DNA from 3 places in the Aureibacillus halotolerans genome. Region 3 is predicted to be linked to each of the others. Evidence: riboswitches for the same ligand, from Rfam matches in the RefSeq annotation. Region 3 holds a riboswitch; each other region holds the start of a gene.
The links. A riboswitch is a leader RNA that binds a small molecule or an ion and turns the genes downstream of it on or off. The one in region 3 is predicted to bind thiamine pyrophosphate.
Positions count from the first base shown of each region.

Region 1: another riboswitch for thiamine pyrophosphate. It lies ahead of thiD (bifunctional hydroxymethylpyrimidine kinase/phosphomethylpyrimidine kinase); the one in region 3 lies ahead of EV213_RS19545 (ECF transporter S component).
Region 2: another riboswitch for thiamine pyrophosphate. It lies ahead of tenA (thiaminase II); the one in region 3 lies ahead of EV213_RS19545 (ECF transporter S component).

Region 1 is NZ_SNYJ01000013.1:54,430-60,392, reverse strand. It holds gene EV213_RS14490 (PepSY domain-containing protein) at 1-527, shown strand, start outside; gene EV213_RS14485 (response regulator transcription factor) at 702-1,400, shown strand; gene EV213_RS14480 (sensor histidine kinase) at 1,390-2,511, shown strand; gene EV213_RS14475 (GNAT family N-acetyltransferase) at 2,527-3,072, opposite strand; gene thiD (bifunctional hydroxymethylpyrimidine kinase/phosphomethylpyrimidine kinase) at 3,462-4,274, opposite strand; TPP riboswitch at 4,358-4,460, opposite strand; gene EV213_RS14465 (GNAT family N-acetyltransferase) at 4,591-5,142, shown strand; gene EV213_RS14460 (ABC transporter ATP-binding protein) at 5,269-5,963, shown strand, end outside.
Region 2 is NZ_SNYJ01000010.1:12,370-18,332, forward strand. It holds gene EV213_RS12345 (bifunctional aldolase/short-chain dehydrogenase) at 1-704, opposite strand, end outside; gene EV213_RS12350 (general stress protein) at 928-1,185, opposite strand; gene EV213_RS21215 (hypothetical protein) at 1,265-1,390, opposite strand; gene EV213_RS20780 (hypothetical protein) at 1,407-1,574, opposite strand; gene EV213_RS12355 (LysR family transcriptional regulator) at 1,942-2,835, shown strand; gene tenA (thiaminase II) at 2,908-3,600, opposite strand; TPP riboswitch at 3,726-3,832, opposite strand; gene EV213_RS12365 (hypothetical protein) at 3,977-4,276, opposite strand; gene EV213_RS12370 (hypothetical protein) at 4,357-4,992, opposite strand; gene EV213_RS12375 (hypothetical protein) at 4,989-5,531, opposite strand; gene pilM (type IV pilus biogenesis protein PilM) at 5,528-5,963, opposite strand, start outside.
Region 3 is NZ_SNYJ01000027.1:22,324-28,286, reverse strand. It holds gene EV213_RS19570 (spore coat protein) at 1-557, shown strand, start outside; gene EV213_RS19565 (LysE family translocator) at 675-1,316, opposite strand; gene EV213_RS19560 (YqcI/YcgG family protein) at 1,799-2,554, shown strand; gene EV213_RS19555 (cupin domain-containing protein) at 2,529-2,855, shown strand; gene EV213_RS19550 (cysteine hydrolase family protein) at 2,852-3,427, shown strand; TPP riboswitch at 3,486-3,602, shown strand; gene EV213_RS19545 (ECF transporter S component) at 3,737-4,321, shown strand; gene EV213_RS19540 (ABC transporter ATP-binding protein) at 4,311-5,963, shown strand, end outside; gene EV213_RS19535 (energy-coupling factor transporter transmembrane component T family protein) at 5,959-5,963, shown strand, end outside.

The sequences.
Region 1 (5,963 bases), on a different contig from region 3:
TTGAGGTTTCAGTCAATAACAACGATGACGAAGATGTGTATGTTCATGCGCAAAGCGGAGCAGTCGTCATTGATGGAGCGCCAGGTGTAACAAAGGGGTCTTTGGCTATCACTGCGGCTCAAGCTAAAGAAGCAGCTGTGAATGAGGCTGGTGGAAACGTAACAGATGTAGACGTAGAAGTAGAGAACGACCACGTGTATTACGAGGTTGAGGTGCAAACAAATAATGGTGAGCGCACGGTGTATGTGGATGGCACAAATGGCTCCATTATTGCCAATCATGCAGATGACGATGATGACGACGATCGTGAGAATCTAAATCCAGCGAACGCTAATGTAAAAATAAGCATGGAGCAAGCGGAAAAAATTGCTCTTCAACAAGCGTCGGGCACAATCGTAGAAGCGTCATTGGACGAAGATGATGGACGTTATGAGTATGAATTTGAAATTCAGACAAATTCAGGCGAAGCTGAAGTTACAATTGATGCCAACAGTGGGTCTGTGCTTGAAGTTGAGTTAGACGACTAAAATAAGCGTATATATCGAGTGGGAGAATCATCTTCGGATGGTCTCCTGCTTTTTTTTTGTAAAGAACACGAGTATTGGATCGTCCATTGTTCGAAGAGTGGTAAAAGGGCGACTTACTGTGGTAATGTAAAGCCAGCTAAAGCGCTGCATTTCTGAAGGAAAGAAGGGGTTCCGATGAGGCATTTGCTCATTGTTGATGATGATCCTGATATTGTTAATTTAATCGCAATCTATTTACAAAATGAAGGATATGAAGTGAGCAAGGCATACAACGGAGAGGAAGCACTCGCCCTTCTTAATGAGGTGAACATTGATCTGATTGTACTTGATGTAATGATGCCAAAGCTTGATGGAATAGAAGTGACCCGCCGTGTTCGCGAAAAACAAGACTTACCGATTCTAATGGTGAGCGCGAAAGCAGAGGATATGGACAAAATTATGGGCTTGATGACGGGCGCAGATGATTATATGATCAAGCCTTTTAATCCTTTGGAGCTCGTGGCACGTGTGAAATCGTTGCTTCGTCGATCATACACATTCAAGACATCGGCAGCACCGATAGAGGAAAAGAAAGAGGATGAAATCCAATGTGGGTCAATCCTTATTCATAAGGCTCGCCATCAAGTGACTGTGGAAGGAGAAGTGATCCCGTTGACCGCAAAAGAATTTGATATTTTGCATTTAATGGCGACGAATGCTGGGCGCGTGTACTCGGCAGAGGATCTTTTCGAGTATGTATGGAAAGAAACCTATTTTTCCTCCAATAACACCGTAATGGTGCACATTAGTAATTTGAGAGACAAACTGGAACGAAAGCTTGGGTATAAAATCATTCATACCATTTGGGGAGTGGGGTATAAGTTTGAAGCTTAGCATTGGACATCCGTTGCAATATCAACTTCTAATTATTATCGGCATTTCGGCCGTTATGTCTGTGATGACGACAATTGGTTTATATTTCTTTGCTGTAATCACTTATTCTGTGGGCATCCTGCCATCCTTTATTGAAGGGCTGATAATGTCAATTACCGAGCTTATGCTCATCATTGGGGCAGGAATATTGACGTTGCTGCTGTTTTCAATTTACATCCTTCTCCTTACGAGACGGTGGTTTCGAGGTCTTGAAAGGGCGATTTCTGGGGTTGAGCAAATTGCGAGAGGTGATTTTTCTGTTCAGCTGAAAACTTCAAAAAATGAAGAGCTGAGCAGAATGCAGTCCTCGATCAACGCCATTTCGGGGCGGTTGGAAAAAGCCATCGAAGAGGAAAGGACGGCTGTGCAGTCTAAAAATGAGCTTGTTTCAAATGTTTCCCATGACCTTAGGACACCACTAACGTCTATCATCGGATATCTTCGTGTTATTGATGAAAACCGCTATAAGGATGAGGTTGAGCTTCGCTACTATACGGACATCGCTTATCAAAAAGCCCATCGATTAAATCGAATGGTCAATGATTTGTTTGAATTTACACGTGTCAGTTTTGGTGGTCTCCGTGTTCATAAACGTCCGCTAGATCTTGGTGCGTTACTCGGGCAAATTGGCTCCGAATATGAAGCTTCATTAAAGGAACGAGGAGTGTCTGTCAATTTACAGCTTCCAGAAAAGCCGATCTATATTTCTGCAGATGGGGATACGCTCGTACGCGTGTTCGAAAACCTTCTTAGCAATGCTTCAAAGTACGGTTCAGATGGGAAACGTATTGATTTAGTGCTTTCAGAAGAGTCTAAAATGGCAGAAGTCGCTGTCGTCAATTATGGTGAACCTATTCCTGAAAATGATCTTCCACATTTGTTTGACCGTTTTTATCGTGTAGATAAATCACGTACAACGTCCAATGAAGGCTCTGGTCTTGGTTTGGCGATTTCAAAAAGCATATTGGATTTGCACAATGGGCACATCCATGTGACGAGCACGAAGGAGCGAACCGCATTCATTGTGCGCTTGCCACAGCTCCCTCGTAGTGGTCCGATTAAATCGTCATAATGGGCATTCCCTAGTTCATACACCCCGCCAATCCTTTTTTAGTAGACTGTGCATAATGACATCACGTAACACGCCGTCTTGTAAGATGTATTCTCGTAGAGTGCCCTCTTGTTGAAAGCTTAGCTTGTTAAGCAACCGTAGCGAGGCCTTGTTTTCCGGCATCACTGTTGCTCCGATACGAAGCAATGAGCCATGCTCAAATCCCCAGGAGATCATGGCCGATAATGCTTCTTTAGCGTAGCCGGCTCCCCAAAAAGCTGGGCTAAGTTCATACCCCATTTCAACGCGGCTGTTTCTGGACGACCATTCATGAAATCCCCCGGTGCCGATAAAAACAGCGTTGGCCTTTTTGACGATGGCCCACCGTATTCCCCAACCATAATAAAAGCTGTCCTCTAATGAGCGTATAAGATGGACAGCTTCTTCGAATGTCGTTACACGTTCCATTCCATACATCTTTGTGACGTCATAGTTGCTTAGAATTTGGTACATTGCGTTTGCGTCGCTTTCTTTTAAGGGACGGATCAGCAATCTCTCTGTCTCAAACGTCGGTATTTCCATAAGGCTCCCCACTTTATGATGATGTTTTAGCAATTGTATCATGTTCATGAACGTGATCGCTTTCTTCGTTCCCCTGAGTGCATAAAAAATCCCGTAAACCTGTTCAGGTTACGGGCCATTAAAAAGGGGGTGGTTCTCAGGTGATTGCAAGCATCATGCTGTTAATTTATGTTAGCATAGCAGTGTTCAAAACAAAATGTTTAGATTGTGATTTTACTGAAAATGAATCATTGGTCTGGTCGTAAACACCATTATTTCCATTAGAGTGGTAAGAAAGAACCAAACTTAGAAAGCTGATTCGTCTTGAAAACAGAGACGAAAGTCGTACACCGATCATAGACTAAGGAAATTCTTCCGATTGTAATTTGTTCTATAATAAGAGACGATACCTATGCACGGTTCGATAGACGATCATTGAACGCCCAGTGATTGGTTGGACCATTTCCATGACCAATCTGAAGGCTATCCTCAATGGCAGCTGAGATATAGGCTTTGGCAGTCTCCACAGAGGACTGCACCGATTTTCCTTTCGCTAATTCTGCTGTGATTGCTGCCGATAGCGTACAACCTGTTCCGTGCGTGTGCTTTGTCGCAATACGTGGGCTTGAAAACGTTTCAAACCCACCTTCGCTGTAGAGTACATCAACTGCATTTTCATCAGACATATGCCCCCCTTTTAACAGGCAAGCAAAGGCTCCACAATCATCAACAAGGTAACGGGCAGCTTTTTTCATATCATCTAAAGAAGAAATACGCATATTTGACATAATCTCTGCCTCAGGGATATTTGGTGTTGTCACATAGGTTAGTGGCAAGAGCATCGTAATTAAGCTTTGAACAGCTTCCTTTGAGAGAAGAGAATGCCCACTTTTGGCGACCATTACGGGATCCATGACATAACGGGAAACGCCATGTTGTTTTAGTATTTTTGCAGTGATTTCAATGGCAGGTACAATGGACAACATGCCTGTTTTGACAGCGTTTGGCGGTACATCTTCAAAGACGGCTTGAAGCTGATCCTCTATAAGTGCTGGATCAATATCGACAAAGGATCTTACGCCACAAGTGTTTTGGCTGACAACTGCCGTAATCGCACTTGTACCAAACACACGCAGCTCATGGAATGTTTTTAAATCTGCTTGAATGCCAGCACCTCCTGATGGGTCCGTGCCAGCAATCGTCAATGCAATAGGTATCGTCATGTTTATCCTCCAGAAAGCGAACTGCTGAGGAGTCACAAAAAACCATCCCGGAATAGAAACGACGGCATGGGTGCATTTGTATGCGTATCGGCCGATAGCTTCCCTCCGCTGGTGTTAACCAGATCAGGTTCAAAGGGTCAAAGCAGTGCTTTTCTCAGCTCACAACGAGCTCCCCTAGCAGTCCAACATTGTATTTTTCTCATCGTATCGTATTTAACTGGGGTTGTGAAGTTAAAAAACTGTCTTCATTCATACAACGTCTGTGTATGCGGCATTCTATTATTCTATATTGACAGAAAAAGAAAGGATGAAACCTGTGGATGATATAGCAGTTCGACCTCTTCAAACAGTGGATATCCCATTGATGTCAAAGTGGCTTCAGAACGAAGAATTATTGGAATTTTATGAAGGTCGTGACCGTCCTCATGATGAGTCAATGGTGAAACACCGGTTTTTTAGAAACGAAGCCCACGTCGAACGATTGATTATTGTGTATCGATATCGGCCGATCGGCTACTGTCAGGTATACGAAATTGATCAAGAAACGCAAGCGTGTTATGGCTATAATGATGAAGTGGCGACGTTCGGCATGGATCAATTTATTGGCGATCCATCCTATTGGAATCGAGGAATCGGACAAGAATTTAATGCCTTTATGATTGAACGCATGGCTCAACATGTCGCACGAAGTCGCTTTGTCGTTGATCCGCGAGAAAAAAATGAACGTGCGATCGCCTGTTACACGAAATGTGGATTTGAAAAAACACGACACCTCCCTCAGCATGAGCTGCACGAGGGAATTTGGGAGAATTGTTGGCTTATGGTGAGAGAAATTATGCCAGTACCTAAAGAAGCAGCCTGTGAGTGAATCATGGGCTGTTTTTTTGTTAACAAGAATGATACAACTTGGCAATTCAAACCTCTTTTTTGTACCTCCAATGAGTGGCATAATAAAAGAGGAATGTAAGTGGAGGGGACTGAAGGAGGATTTTCAATGACGTTAGAGATTGCTGATGTGACAAAGTCATTTGGGTCACATACAGCTGTAGACCACCTTAGCCTCACTATACCTAAAGGTCAAATATACGGCGTTCTAGGCGCGAATGGTGCAGGAAAGACAACAACATTTCGAATGATCATAGGGCTTATGAAGCCGACGTCGGGAAAGATTACGTATGACGGAATTCAATTAAATGAACGTTCGAGCGAACGAGTAGGGTATTTGCCAGAAGAGCGTGGGCTTTACCCAAAGCTTACTGTTGAGCAGCAACTTGTCTATCTCGGGCGTTTACGTGGCATGCGTAAGGCAGCTGTTCTAGAGGAAATGAATCAATGGCTAGACCGCTTTGGTATAGGCCATTATGCGAAGAAAAAGGTCGAGGAACTATCCAAGGGAAACCAGCAGAAAATCCAGTTCATCGCTTCTGTTTTGCATCGACTAGAGCTCGTCATTCTTGATGAACCGTTTAGTGGTCTAGACCCTGTGAACGTCGAGATGCTTAAAAAAGCAGTGCTTGATGTGAAAAACCAAGGGACAACGCTTTTGTTTTCGAGTCATCGGATGGAGCATGTTGAAGAGCTTTGTGAACATATTTGCATTATGCACCAGGGGCGAGCGGTTGCGTCTGGGGGCATTAAAGAGATTAAATCACAGCATCCAAAAAAATATGTCAGAATTGATGCCCCATA
Region 2 (5,963 bases), on a different contig from region 3:
AGGGCATGATGCTTTTCGCCACCAAACGGAGATGCTTGCGCCCGTTCGTTTAAGAACGCTTCGGCTTCTTGGATAATCGCGATGGTTTTATCGTAGCACTCGCTGCTCGTTTCTCCCCACGTCACAAGGCCATGCTTTTCCATAAGCACGCACTCCGCATTCGGGTTTCCTTCAACAGCTTCCGCGATAAGCTTAGACAATGTAAATCCAGGGCGAATGTATGGCACCCATACAAAGCGGTTTCCGTAAATCTTTTCCGCTAGCTCCTGGCCATTTTCCGCACAACAGATGCTAATAATGGCATCAGGGTGCGTATGGTCGACGTGTGGGTAGGGCAAAAAAGCATGCAGCAACGTCTCGATCGATGCCCGCGGATGCGCTGAATTGACCATACAATGCGAAAGATACGCGACCATATCCTCGTCCGTCATCTCATCTCTATCTTTTAAAGGCGCAATATCATCGATTCGAAGACCTGTAAAATGGCTTTCCCCCATGGTCGCAAGGTCTGAACCACTGCCTTTCACGTACATCACATTGACATCTCTACCTCGAAAATCCTTTTCCACCATTTTCATCGATGTGTTTCCACCACCCCAGTTCGCGACCGATCGATCTTGCCCAAGGATATTTGAGCGATAAACGAGCTCTTTCAGTCCAACTGTTACTGGCGCTTGTTTAGCTTCCCAAGCATGCTGTACCATTTGTTGTCTCCTCCATTCGTTTCTTTTTGTTACGTTTGTTTTTGTTTAAAGACAATTATAAATCAAAACAAAAGCAAATCAACATTTTTCGTGTGGTTTTCCGAGAAAAAGGGCATGATGTTACTTTTCTCCAAGCCAGTGAAGACCCGTAGTAGCTTTAAGAGAGGGTAAAGGAAAGCCTTTAAATGGATAACATAAAAAAAACAGACCCTATGCGGCCTGCTCACTCTGATGCTTTTGGTTTATTTTTTCCACCCTTGCGACCAATTTCTTCAAAAAAAGGACGCTTGTAGCGCTTTGAAGTACTGCCGCCACCTTTGCCACCGATTTCTTGAAAAAACTCGCGGTCATGGCGTTGTGACGTTGTTTCTCCGCCCTTCCCACCAATCTCCTGAAAAAACTCTCTGCCGTGTTTTTTTGCTGTTGCTTGTCCGCCTTTGCGCCCGGCTTCTTCCCGTGTCATCTTTTTATGATTAGCCATGCCAGCCCTCCTCTGTAAAGAACAGTGATTGCTAACACTTTTCCACTTGTTAACAGAGGATAAACCTGTCAATGTGCGCTCAGCTAGACGTATTTTTAATCGTTTCGTCTTCACGTTCGATGTTTGGGTGTGGGGTCGTATGCTCAATCTCTTTTGATTGTTCCGTTGGCTGCAAAGTTTCCTTCTGCTGGTTTTCCTTATTCACGATCATCATCTCCTGTCTATTTGCAGTATGGGCGTTCTTTGACGTCCGAGGTTGTGGACGGGGCATCCGCCGTTTCCTGTATCGCCTGCATCTCGCTAAAGTCATCTGTTGGCGACCGCCTCACGTTCACGGGCCTCAGCACATCATCTCTTGTCATCGGATCCTTCGGTCGTTGTAGATTCATGCCCTCACCTACTTTGCTTCATTTGTTTACTAGCTTGGCGTTTAGGCTACAACGTATACTACGCAAATTATGGAATCCGGCGCTGCTAAGCATTGCAAGAGGGCTTGGTGCCAACTCCTTTTCTGCTGTCTTGTGGTATGCTCTTTATAAGAAGAGCACCTTTGAAGCTTGTGAACGAACGAGAGGTGCCCGATAATGAACTGTGAATAAACAAAAACGGACCTGTAAAATGGGGAGATGCATGAAGGTCAAGGATGCTGACCTGCAGTGTGCACTTGTACATGAGGAGCTAGGCGAGCAAAGCAGACGAAGAGTTCGCCCCTTATCGTCATTTTACTTGGAAACTCGAATAAGCGAGGGAAACCTTATGGCGCTTGAACCTATACGTACCTTTATTGCTGTAGCTGATGAAAAAAGCTTCACGAAAGCTGCGCAAAAATTGCTGTTGTCTCAGCCTAGTGTGTCTCTGCATATTAAGCAGCTTGAGGAAGAGTTTCAGACAACATTAATTGATCGCTCGCAGAAGTTTGTCAAGCTAACGGCGACAGGTGAATTTTTTTATCAGCGAGCGCAAGAGTTGGTGGCTCTCTACGACCAGACGATTCAGGAGATCGATGGTCTGCACCAGCGGGTGGAAGGGACATTAGCCATTGGCGCGAGCTATACCATTGGCGAGTATTTACTTCCCTCGTTATTGGCGCCCTTTCAACAAGCCTTTCCAGGAGTCGAGCTGAGGGTTTTCATTGAAAATACGTCCAGCATTGCCGAGAAGGTGCACGATCGAACTCTGACTCTCGGTTTCGTTGAAGGCAAAGTGACTTTGCCGCAGCTTCATGTCACCCCCATTTTAGAGGATGAGATGGTGCTTGTTGCGCCTGCCTCCTACAGTCACCAGCTAACTGCGCCCGTTTCACCAAAACAACTTGCAGAATGGCCTTGGGTGTCGCGTGAACCTGGATCGGGAACTCGTGAAGTAATGAATCGTTTTTTTGATACGCATAAGCTTCATAGCAAAAGGGTGACGACCATCTCAAGCAATTACGGCGTCAAGGAAGCGGTCGTTAACGGGCTAGGCGTTTCCATCCTTTCAAAATGGGTCGTCAGCAAATCGTTAAAACAAAAAGAATTGTACATCGTTCCTATGATTGGTTGGCCAGCACTTAAGCGGGATTTTTGCTTAGTAGAAGCCACCACTGAACGAACGAACGCAGCCGACACATTTATTCGCTATCTTCTGGAGCATTATTCAGGGGATAAGTGACACAAGTCGCTGTTCCAATTTACAACGCACAAAAACCACGAGGTATGAAATCTCGTGGTTTTTGTGACTCTTTTAACGACGCAATACGGCGTCTCTAACTGGCCATTCTTCGACCGTATAGGCCATTTCCCAAAAGCCTAGCTCCAGCTGACAGCTTTTCGCAAACGCCACGCGCATTTTTTCCTTTTCCCGCTCAGACGCCGTTTCTGCATATCGGTCGAGCCATGACCGCAGCTTCCCTGTCACACCCTCCATGCTTTTTGTTCCGTAAAAATTAATCCATTCATAAAACGGATGCAGACCTGGCTGGGGTGCTGCTTCTTTCATGAGGCGCTCGCCAATGTCTAAATATGTCCATGGGCAGGGCAACAGCACAGCGACAATTTCGCCTAACGTTCCCTGCTGGGCGGTGGTCATCATATGTGAAATATAATGGCTGGCACCTGGGGCAAGTGGATACCCTTGCAGCTCCTCATAGGGCACGCCAGCCACTTCACAAAGATTGTTATGTGGATGAATTTCACTATGAAGAACGAAGCCAATTTGTTCATTAAATAAGCTCATTTCTTCTCTTGTCTCACATTTTGATATTGCCAACCCATACACGCGCATAAAGGCGTTCAAATACTCGAAATCCTGCTTCACATAATGCACAAGGGCGTTCTTAGGGACATGACCCGTTTTCAGCCCCTGTACATAAGGGTGATCAAAAATAGCCTGATAGGTCGCGTCATTTTCTTCACGAAGTCGTTCTGTAAACGTCAATTCGTTTCCTCCTCTTCGTTCACCTAGGGCCTATTCCAACTTCCCACGCGAGAGCGGCAAGAGATAGTAAAAACCGCTCCCGGAAAAGGAGCGGTTGAGCATAGCGCATAACAAAAATAGACGCATCGCGACCGTCTCCACTTCCCTACGCTAGAATGATCTAGATCAGGTTCAAAGGGACCAAGGACAATGTCCTTATCTCAGCCAACAATAGGCGCCCCCAGTGGACGATTTATTTGTGTATTCTCTATCACAATAGAGAATTTGGACAAATCTGTCAAGTGTGTCATTCATACAAAACGAAGGCCTAGACAATTAAACTGAAAAACAGCGTAAGAAATGAAAACGCGACCTCCGAAGAGATCGCGTTTTATTATCATTTTTCTTTAGCTGTTGAGGACCAGGCATCAACGAGCAACACAAGAGCTGTAATGATATGAAAAATCATCCCAACGATCGGGATAAGACCGATAATGCTTGTTATGATCCCTAGCACTGAGCCCATATAGCTTTTTTTCTGCGATTTGCTGATGAGTAAGACGACGATATGGACGACTAGCATAAAACCTAACGGCGCCCAGCCATTGGCAAGAATAAATGCACCACCAATTATAGGAATACCTAAAAACCCTTCCGCTAGACCCGTTAACCATTTTAATATCGTAGACAATGACATGTTCGTTCCTCATTTCTGTTTATCTTGAATGTGTCATCTTACCATTCCACAAAAAGAGGAAGGATAAACAATCGTTGCTCTTACGATGATGGACGGGGAATGTAATACGCAGCGAGCACCATGTCAACAGAATTTCTGTCCGTTGTAAACGCTGGTGCCGAAACCGACTCTACGCCAACAAACCGTTCCAACAGATCAACCTCTTGCAAAAATGCCTGTAGCTCAGTGTAAGAAGAGACTTCAACCGTGACCATCATGCGAACAGGGTACACGCCTTCTATTCCTTGAGAGACTTGGTCTGATGGCTCCATCGGTGGCTCCACCTCAGCATCATCGTCGGACCAATCGGTATCGAGCTCCAAGACCTCTTCTTCCACCTCTTGCACAAGTTGGACAGCTGACTGAAAGGAGATCGCTGTAACGGTGACCTTCGCTTTTTTAGATGCAGAAGAAAGGGCGCGTAGCAGTGCTTCCTCTTGAGGTGATGCAGGTACTTTCTTGTCTGTAAGTTCTAACGACTCGTCTGTATCATTAACGGTTGTATGTGCAGTCGCGGAAATGGCCTGCGTCATCCCTGCTAAAGATTGTTGGAGCAGTGTCTTTTCCTGCAGCATTGGCAAAATGAACTGCAAGACAAACAGCAGACACGTAAGGAGGAACAAACTACTTAAACCGATGAGAAGAAACGAGTTTCGTGTTCGTTTGAGTTTTTTCATTCCTTCCGCTCCTCCTCTTGAAGTGCCGAAGAAATTCCTTCAACCATCAGCACGGCGACATATGGCTTGTTTTTCACAAGCGGGTCCTGTTCGACCTGCACAATCGAAACATTTTCCACGGATTTTTCCGCTTGAACAGCTGCCATATAGGTGGCTACCGCTTCAAGCGTGGAAAATTGCGCTGACCATTCCACGACGCCAGCTGAGGAATAGTGAACGCCTACAACGACCGCCTTTTCAGGCAAAAGCGCATGAAGCTTTGTTAGAAGCACTGATAATGGCAAATACTCCGTCTGCAGTTGCTGCAATGCACCTTCAGGTGTAATTGGAGTCTCCTCAGGGGTCGATTGTGCTGCAAGCTGCATGGACAAGTCATCCACTTGGTCCCGCAGAGCCGCCGTTTGTTTTTGCAAATACATCGGGTATCCCAAAAAGATAGCGATACAAAACAAGAACACGCCGACAAGCCCGAAGATCATTTTCCAGCGAAACGGGCGTACATTTGGCTGCTCTGGCAGCAAATTTATGTCTTTTCTCATGAAAAAATCACCGTTTTTCGTAGCGTCAAGCCCAAGGCGTCATAAAACGTTTCTCCCATTATTGGCGGCCAAACGGCGTTGCCTAAGGTTTCAATTGGAACGACCAGCTCAGCTCGCAACGTCTCCTCAACAATGCTCAAGTTCGGATCATCGCCCGTGAGCCCAACCGCCTCTACGGCGGCTGCGCCCTGATTCATCGTAAACTCATAAAAATGCATGAGCCGTCCGAGCTCCTCAACGAATCCAAACGGTGCGTCAGGAGCGCGTGGGGAATGCCGATAAAACATCGGAACATGATCATAATAAATCGTCATCGTCACGGCAGATTCATCGACTTGGAGCAATACATAGTGAGCCTGTGGGTCAATGCTTGCGAGTGAGATGAATGATCGATACGCACATAGCGTTGAAACATCTGCCACCGTCGCCTGC
Region 3 (5,963 bases):
TGCACGAGGTGCTTGCCGGGCAAATTAACGTCCTTGACCAGTTTATGATGTTTCGGCAATTCGTTAAGGATCAGGAGCTGCTTGACATTCTTGATCGCCAGTACCAATTTATTATGGAGCAGTACAATAGTTGTGTAGATGCATTTACGACAGGGCAGAACCCACAACAGGACACTGGTCAATACAAAATGCAGCAAGAGAACAATATCGTGTATGGCCTTCAGCCGTCCCAGCCGAAAAAGCCGAACCAGTCCATTCAAGACGTAAAGGATGCGGGCATTTCTGGCCATATGCTAGGATTAATCAAATCGACGGCATCCTTATTGACGATGACAGCGGTCGAGGTGACGAACCCAGTCGTCCGTCGTATTCTCGCAGACACAGTGCCAAATTATATTGAAATGGCGTATGAGATTTTCCTTTACCAGAACAAACATCACTATTATCAGGTGCCTCAGTTGAAGCAGCAGGATATGCAACAAATGACCACAGGCTTTCAAAAGGCGCAAGGGAAACCACAGATGCCTGGCAATTCATCAAACGGCTTGCTCCAATAGCAGCAATCAGAAAACCGGACCTCTACATCGTAGAGAATCCGGTTTTTTAAAATGGACGAGTGCTTGGAAACGTAGCGGGCGCTAGAAAACTATGTCTCAAGATCCATCGGCATTATATCAAGTACCCAATAATAGCACGCATTTGTATAGAAAATATCCTCCAAAACCAATCAAACCAAGACCCGCAGCGATCATGATTTTTCTAAGGGTTTCTTCTGTCAAGAAACGCCGGGTGTAGTGAGAGGCGAACGCCATGTTCAGATTCCAAATGGCTATGCCGAAGATGATGGCAGTACTGTATGCAGCGATTTGTCCCCATTCCTGCCGAATGATGAACTCGCCGACGACGGTACCGTATATGCTCGTCCAAAATAATAAATTTAATGGGTTGAGGAGGGCAATGGCAAAGCCTGACCAATAGGAGGAGGATAGCGTCATTCGTAAGCTGCTTTCTCCGGCACCTATGCTCAGGTTCCGAGACTGGCGAAAGCTGTCCACGCCAAGATAAATAAACACAGCACTGCCGCTTACATACAAACACGGAAGCAAAAACGGAGTGGAGAGTAACTGACCAAGCCCAGCGATAATGGCCACCATCCAAAGAATATCAGCACTCATTCCCCCGAGACCAACCTTCCAGGAGGACCAAAAGCCTCTGTGCAGCCCTCTTTTTAACATTTCTGTATTGATGGGTCCGATCGGTGCAGCAAGACTAACGCCTAAGCCTATGTAGGCAAGATAATGTATGAGCCATCCCATTGTCCAAGCCCCCTTCCGAACATTGTATGCATTGGACAAGAGTCTAGAATCATAAAACTAACATAGGCCAAATGTCGTTCGAGGACAGTATAGACAAAGTCACATTGAGATCACATGAAAATTAGGTTGAATGCCATAAGGTCAATGAGCACCGGACAAGACGAAGCAACAAAGAAAGCGATCGTTTGTCCCCAACCAAAGCAGGCTGAATGAAAACGCTTGTCTTTTGAGGCGCAAAGTCTAGGGAGGCGCGGAGTTGCCACAAGGTCAATGAGTACCGGACAAGACGAAGCAACAAAGAAAGCGATCGTTTGTCCCCAACCAAAGCAGGCTGAATGAAAACGTTTGCCTTTCGAGGCGCAAAGTTTTGGGAGGTGCGGAGTTGCCATAAGGGCAATGAGCACCGGACAAGACAAAGCAACAAAGAAAGCGATCGTTTGTCATCAGCCTGATCAAATGACGATTGGGAGGATGCTATTGAAGTGAGATTGTACAGCCGAAAGATTATCGAAGCGGAAGGGCTTACCCATGCTTGGGAAAGAGATGTGTATGACCGATTTCAAGCCGACATGCTTTCTGAATCTGCCCCGTTCCCTTGTATTTTAGGTGTCGAAGGGTTAAAACGAGACTTGCTACGCTTTTGTTTTATTCCTTCTACACACTCAAAAGATATGTCTCTTCTCGCAGCCTTTTTGCGTGCCTACGTAGAGTCGTTCCGCCACATTGGACGCAATACATCGTTTGTCGCATTTTTCCCTCCAGATGAACCACAGGAAACACAAGCCGTTTATGAGCAGCGTTTCTGGAATGTACTGAACGAATTGCGAGCACTAGATGAACAGGATTGGCCATCAGATGTTCCGACAGATCCTGATGATCCCCTTTGGGAATTCAGTTTTCATGGTGAACCGATTTTCGTTGTGTGCAACACGCCATCACATGAGCTGAGGAAAAGCAGGAAATCGCATGCGTTTATGATAACCTTCCAGCCACGCTGGGTATTTGAAGGCATACATAAACATTCCAAAGCTGGGGAGGTGCTGCAAACGAAAATACGCCAACGTTTAATCGCTTATGATCAAGTACCTGTACACCCGGCGCTTGGCTGGTATGGCGAACAGACTAATCGTGAGTGGCGTCAATATTTCTTGCGAGATGCTCAAAATGACGAACCCGCTCGATGCCCGTTTCATCAAAAAAGGAGGAATGTGCATGGTGGAAAAAAAGGTTCGATATGAAAAAGGGGAATTATTGAGCTTACAGGAAGTCGTTGAGGAACTGTTACCCAAGGATCAAACAGCCTTTGTTGAGGTACAGAGAGACCAGCCAGGGCAAGCTCATCCATCACATACCCACCCTAATGACGAAATCTTGCATATTCTCTCTGGCTGTTTACACTTTCAAGCTGATGGCACTATGGTAGACTGTTCTGAAGGCGATCGCATTTACTTGCCAAAAGGCACATTGCACGGTTCAGTGGCCGGTGCTGAAGGCTGCACCTATGTGATTTCGATACGAAAGGAGGATGAACCCACATGACGGATATGGCTCTCGTGTTTATTGATGTGCAAAAGGGCTTTACAGCAACGACGTGGGGAGAAAGAAACAATCCGATGGCAGAGCACCGCATGAAGGAGCTGCTTCAATATTGGCGTGAAAAAAAGAGACTGATCATTCATGTGCAGCATGCGTCAAAAGAGATTTCCTCCCCGCTGCATCCAGCGAAGTCAGGGTTTGCCTTTCAAGATTCATTTGAGCCTTTGCCAGGTGAATGGCATGTGATAAAAAGCGTGAACTCAGCGTTTATAGGGACGGGATTGCATGTCAAGCTTCGGGAGCATCATATAGAGGATTTAGTGTTCGCTGGATTGACGACGCCTCATTGTGTATCGACAACCGTGCGGATGGCAGCAAACTATGGTTATAATTGCACCGTTGTCGAAGACGCTACAGCGGCGTTTCGTATGCAAGACCATCGCGGGGAATGGCTATCCGCGGAAGAAAGTCATCAGTTTGCTCTGGCCCATTTGCATCAGGAGTTCGCTCATGTTCAATCCACCTCTAGTTTGGTGAGGGAACAAGCTGAGGTAGAAAGCCTATTCTATGATTAATGGCAGACGGACTTTACAAATCATAGAAAAACCTCTATGATTACATCAACAATTTCATAGCAAGCACTAGGGGTGCTGCTGAAGGCTAGCGGCTGAGATGCGAGTTCACTTGAATTCCGATCCCTTGGGACCCGATCTGGATAATACCAGCGTGGGGAAGTGCATGAGAAGGTATTGGAACGAACAGTGCCTTAAAATGCACTGTTGTCTTTTGACTTCAGTGCTTTTATTTTGACCTACCTTTCTCTGTGAACGCTTATCTAAATCCCTCCTGTGCGGTTATGGAATAACTCAAGGAGGGATTTTTGTATGGGCTCAGCTTTAAAGTTGCGGGAAGTTGTTCTAATGTCGGTGCTTGCGGTCGTTTTTGGTGTCGTGTATATGGCGTTTTCCCATCTCGGACATTTATTGCATGCCATCATGGGACCGCTAGGCTATGACATCATTTACGGAGTCTGGTTTCTTGCTTCCATCGTGGCCGCTTATATTATTCAAAAACCCGGCGTTGCGTTTCTAGCAGAAGTGATTGCCGCTGGTGTTGAAATGCTTTTAGGCTTAGGCCCATCGGTGTTGCTATCGGGCATTATTCAAGGAGCAGGGGCAGAAGCGGTGCTCGCGATGCTACGTTATCAAAACTTTCGTCTGCCAGCACTAATGTTGGCCGGCATCGGGTCTGGTGTCGCAAGCTTTGTGTACGGCTATTTCCAATCTGGCTTGGCCGTTTATTCAAGCCAGTTGCTTGTGATCATGTTTATTGTGCGTATTGTAAGCTCAGCTGTGCTTGCGGGGTGGCTTGGGAAATGGATTGGCGACGCGTTGGCAAAGACGGGTGCTTTGCGTGGGTATGCGCTCTCGAAAGCGAAGAATAAAGGACCTACCGATCATGCCGCATAATAGGATGTATAGTGCAGAATGCATGTCCTTTTCATACAGTGATCAGACAGCGCCTGTTTTGAAGCAGCTTTCGTTCGATATCGAAAAAGGATCTTCTGTGCTTTTGATGGGGCCGAGTGGATCGGGGAAAAGCTCGCTTGCGTTTTGTTTGAACGGTCTTTATCCAGAGGCGGTCGAAGGTGTCATGGAAGGTGCGCTTTTTTTGAATGGCCAAGAGATCTCCACGTTTGCTGAAGGAGAAATTTGCCGTATCGCAGGAACGGTGTTTCAAGACCCGGACAGCCAATTTTGCATGCTGACGGTGTGCGACGAGCTTGCGTTTGGTCTGGAGAACTGGTCTATCCCTCGTGAAGACATGGAGGAGCGAATTGATGAGGTGCTGACACAGGTCGGGTTAACCGCAGAGAAGCATGCGATTATTACCTCGCTTTCTGGTGGGATGAAGCAGCGTCTGGCTCTTGCCTGTGTGCTTGTGCTTCAACCAGCAGTGCTCATTTTGGACGAGCCTACTTCCATGCTTGACCCCCAAGCGGCAAGGGACATAGCGCTTCAGGTGGAACAGTTATTAAATACAACTGACATGACGGTGATTGTCATTGAACATCGAATTGAAAGCTGGATTCATATTATTGAAAATGCCCTGATCCTGAATGATGAGGGAGAGCTCATTTACGATGGTCCGTTAAAAGATGGATTACAGAAACACTGGGACCTTCTACGTGCAGGTGGCTTATGGTTGCCCTTTGTGAGTGAGCTGTATTTGCATTTGCAGCCGAATGCGGAGGACATTCCGTTGGATGTGTCTCAATGGCCAGGTGATTTCAAAGTGAATGAGCTGCCGAGCCATTGGTTTCAAGCAAACACCGCAAATACGAAGCAGCGAACCTCCGTTTTGGAGGCAAGGCAAGTGACAGTAACTCGTGCGGGAAGGTCAATCGTAGAGGACGTCAATCTTACGTTGACGAGAGGCGAATTAACGGCCATTGTTGGTGAAAATGGTGCAGGGAAAACGTCGTTGCTGCATGCGCTCGCAGGGCTTTTGCCCACTTCCGAAGGAGAGGTCGTGTTTGCAGGTAAGACGTTTAAGAAGTGGAAAGAACGTCATCTGCGTCAGCGTTTAGGGGTGGTGTTTCAGCATCCTGACCATCAGTTTCTTACGAGCAGCGTCTATCATGAGCTGGCGTATGGTCCAACGCTTCTAAAGTGGTCACCAGAAGCCATTGAAAAAAGCGTGATGGCTTCGTTGGCAGCGTACAAGCTGCAGCATTTACGAGATGCGCACCCTCTCGCATTGTCGATGGGTCAGAAACGGCGACTTAGTGTGGCGGTCATGACCATTGTCGAGCAGGATGTGCTATTGCTGGATGAACCGACTTATGGGCAAGACGCGATCTCATCCTACCGACTTATGCAAAAGCTGAGACATCTCGCAGATAATGGGTCATGCATTGCAATGGTTACACACGATATGGACATCGCCTCCATGTTTGCGGATCGCTGGATTGTCATTAACCAAGGGCACGTCGTATCCGATGGGTCACCAGCGATTCTTTGGCGGGAGCATGAAGCAATTGCGCGTGAGGCACGGCTTCTTCCTCCAGTATGGCGACAGCTTGAAAAGGAGGCGAGGCTGCTTGGTGAA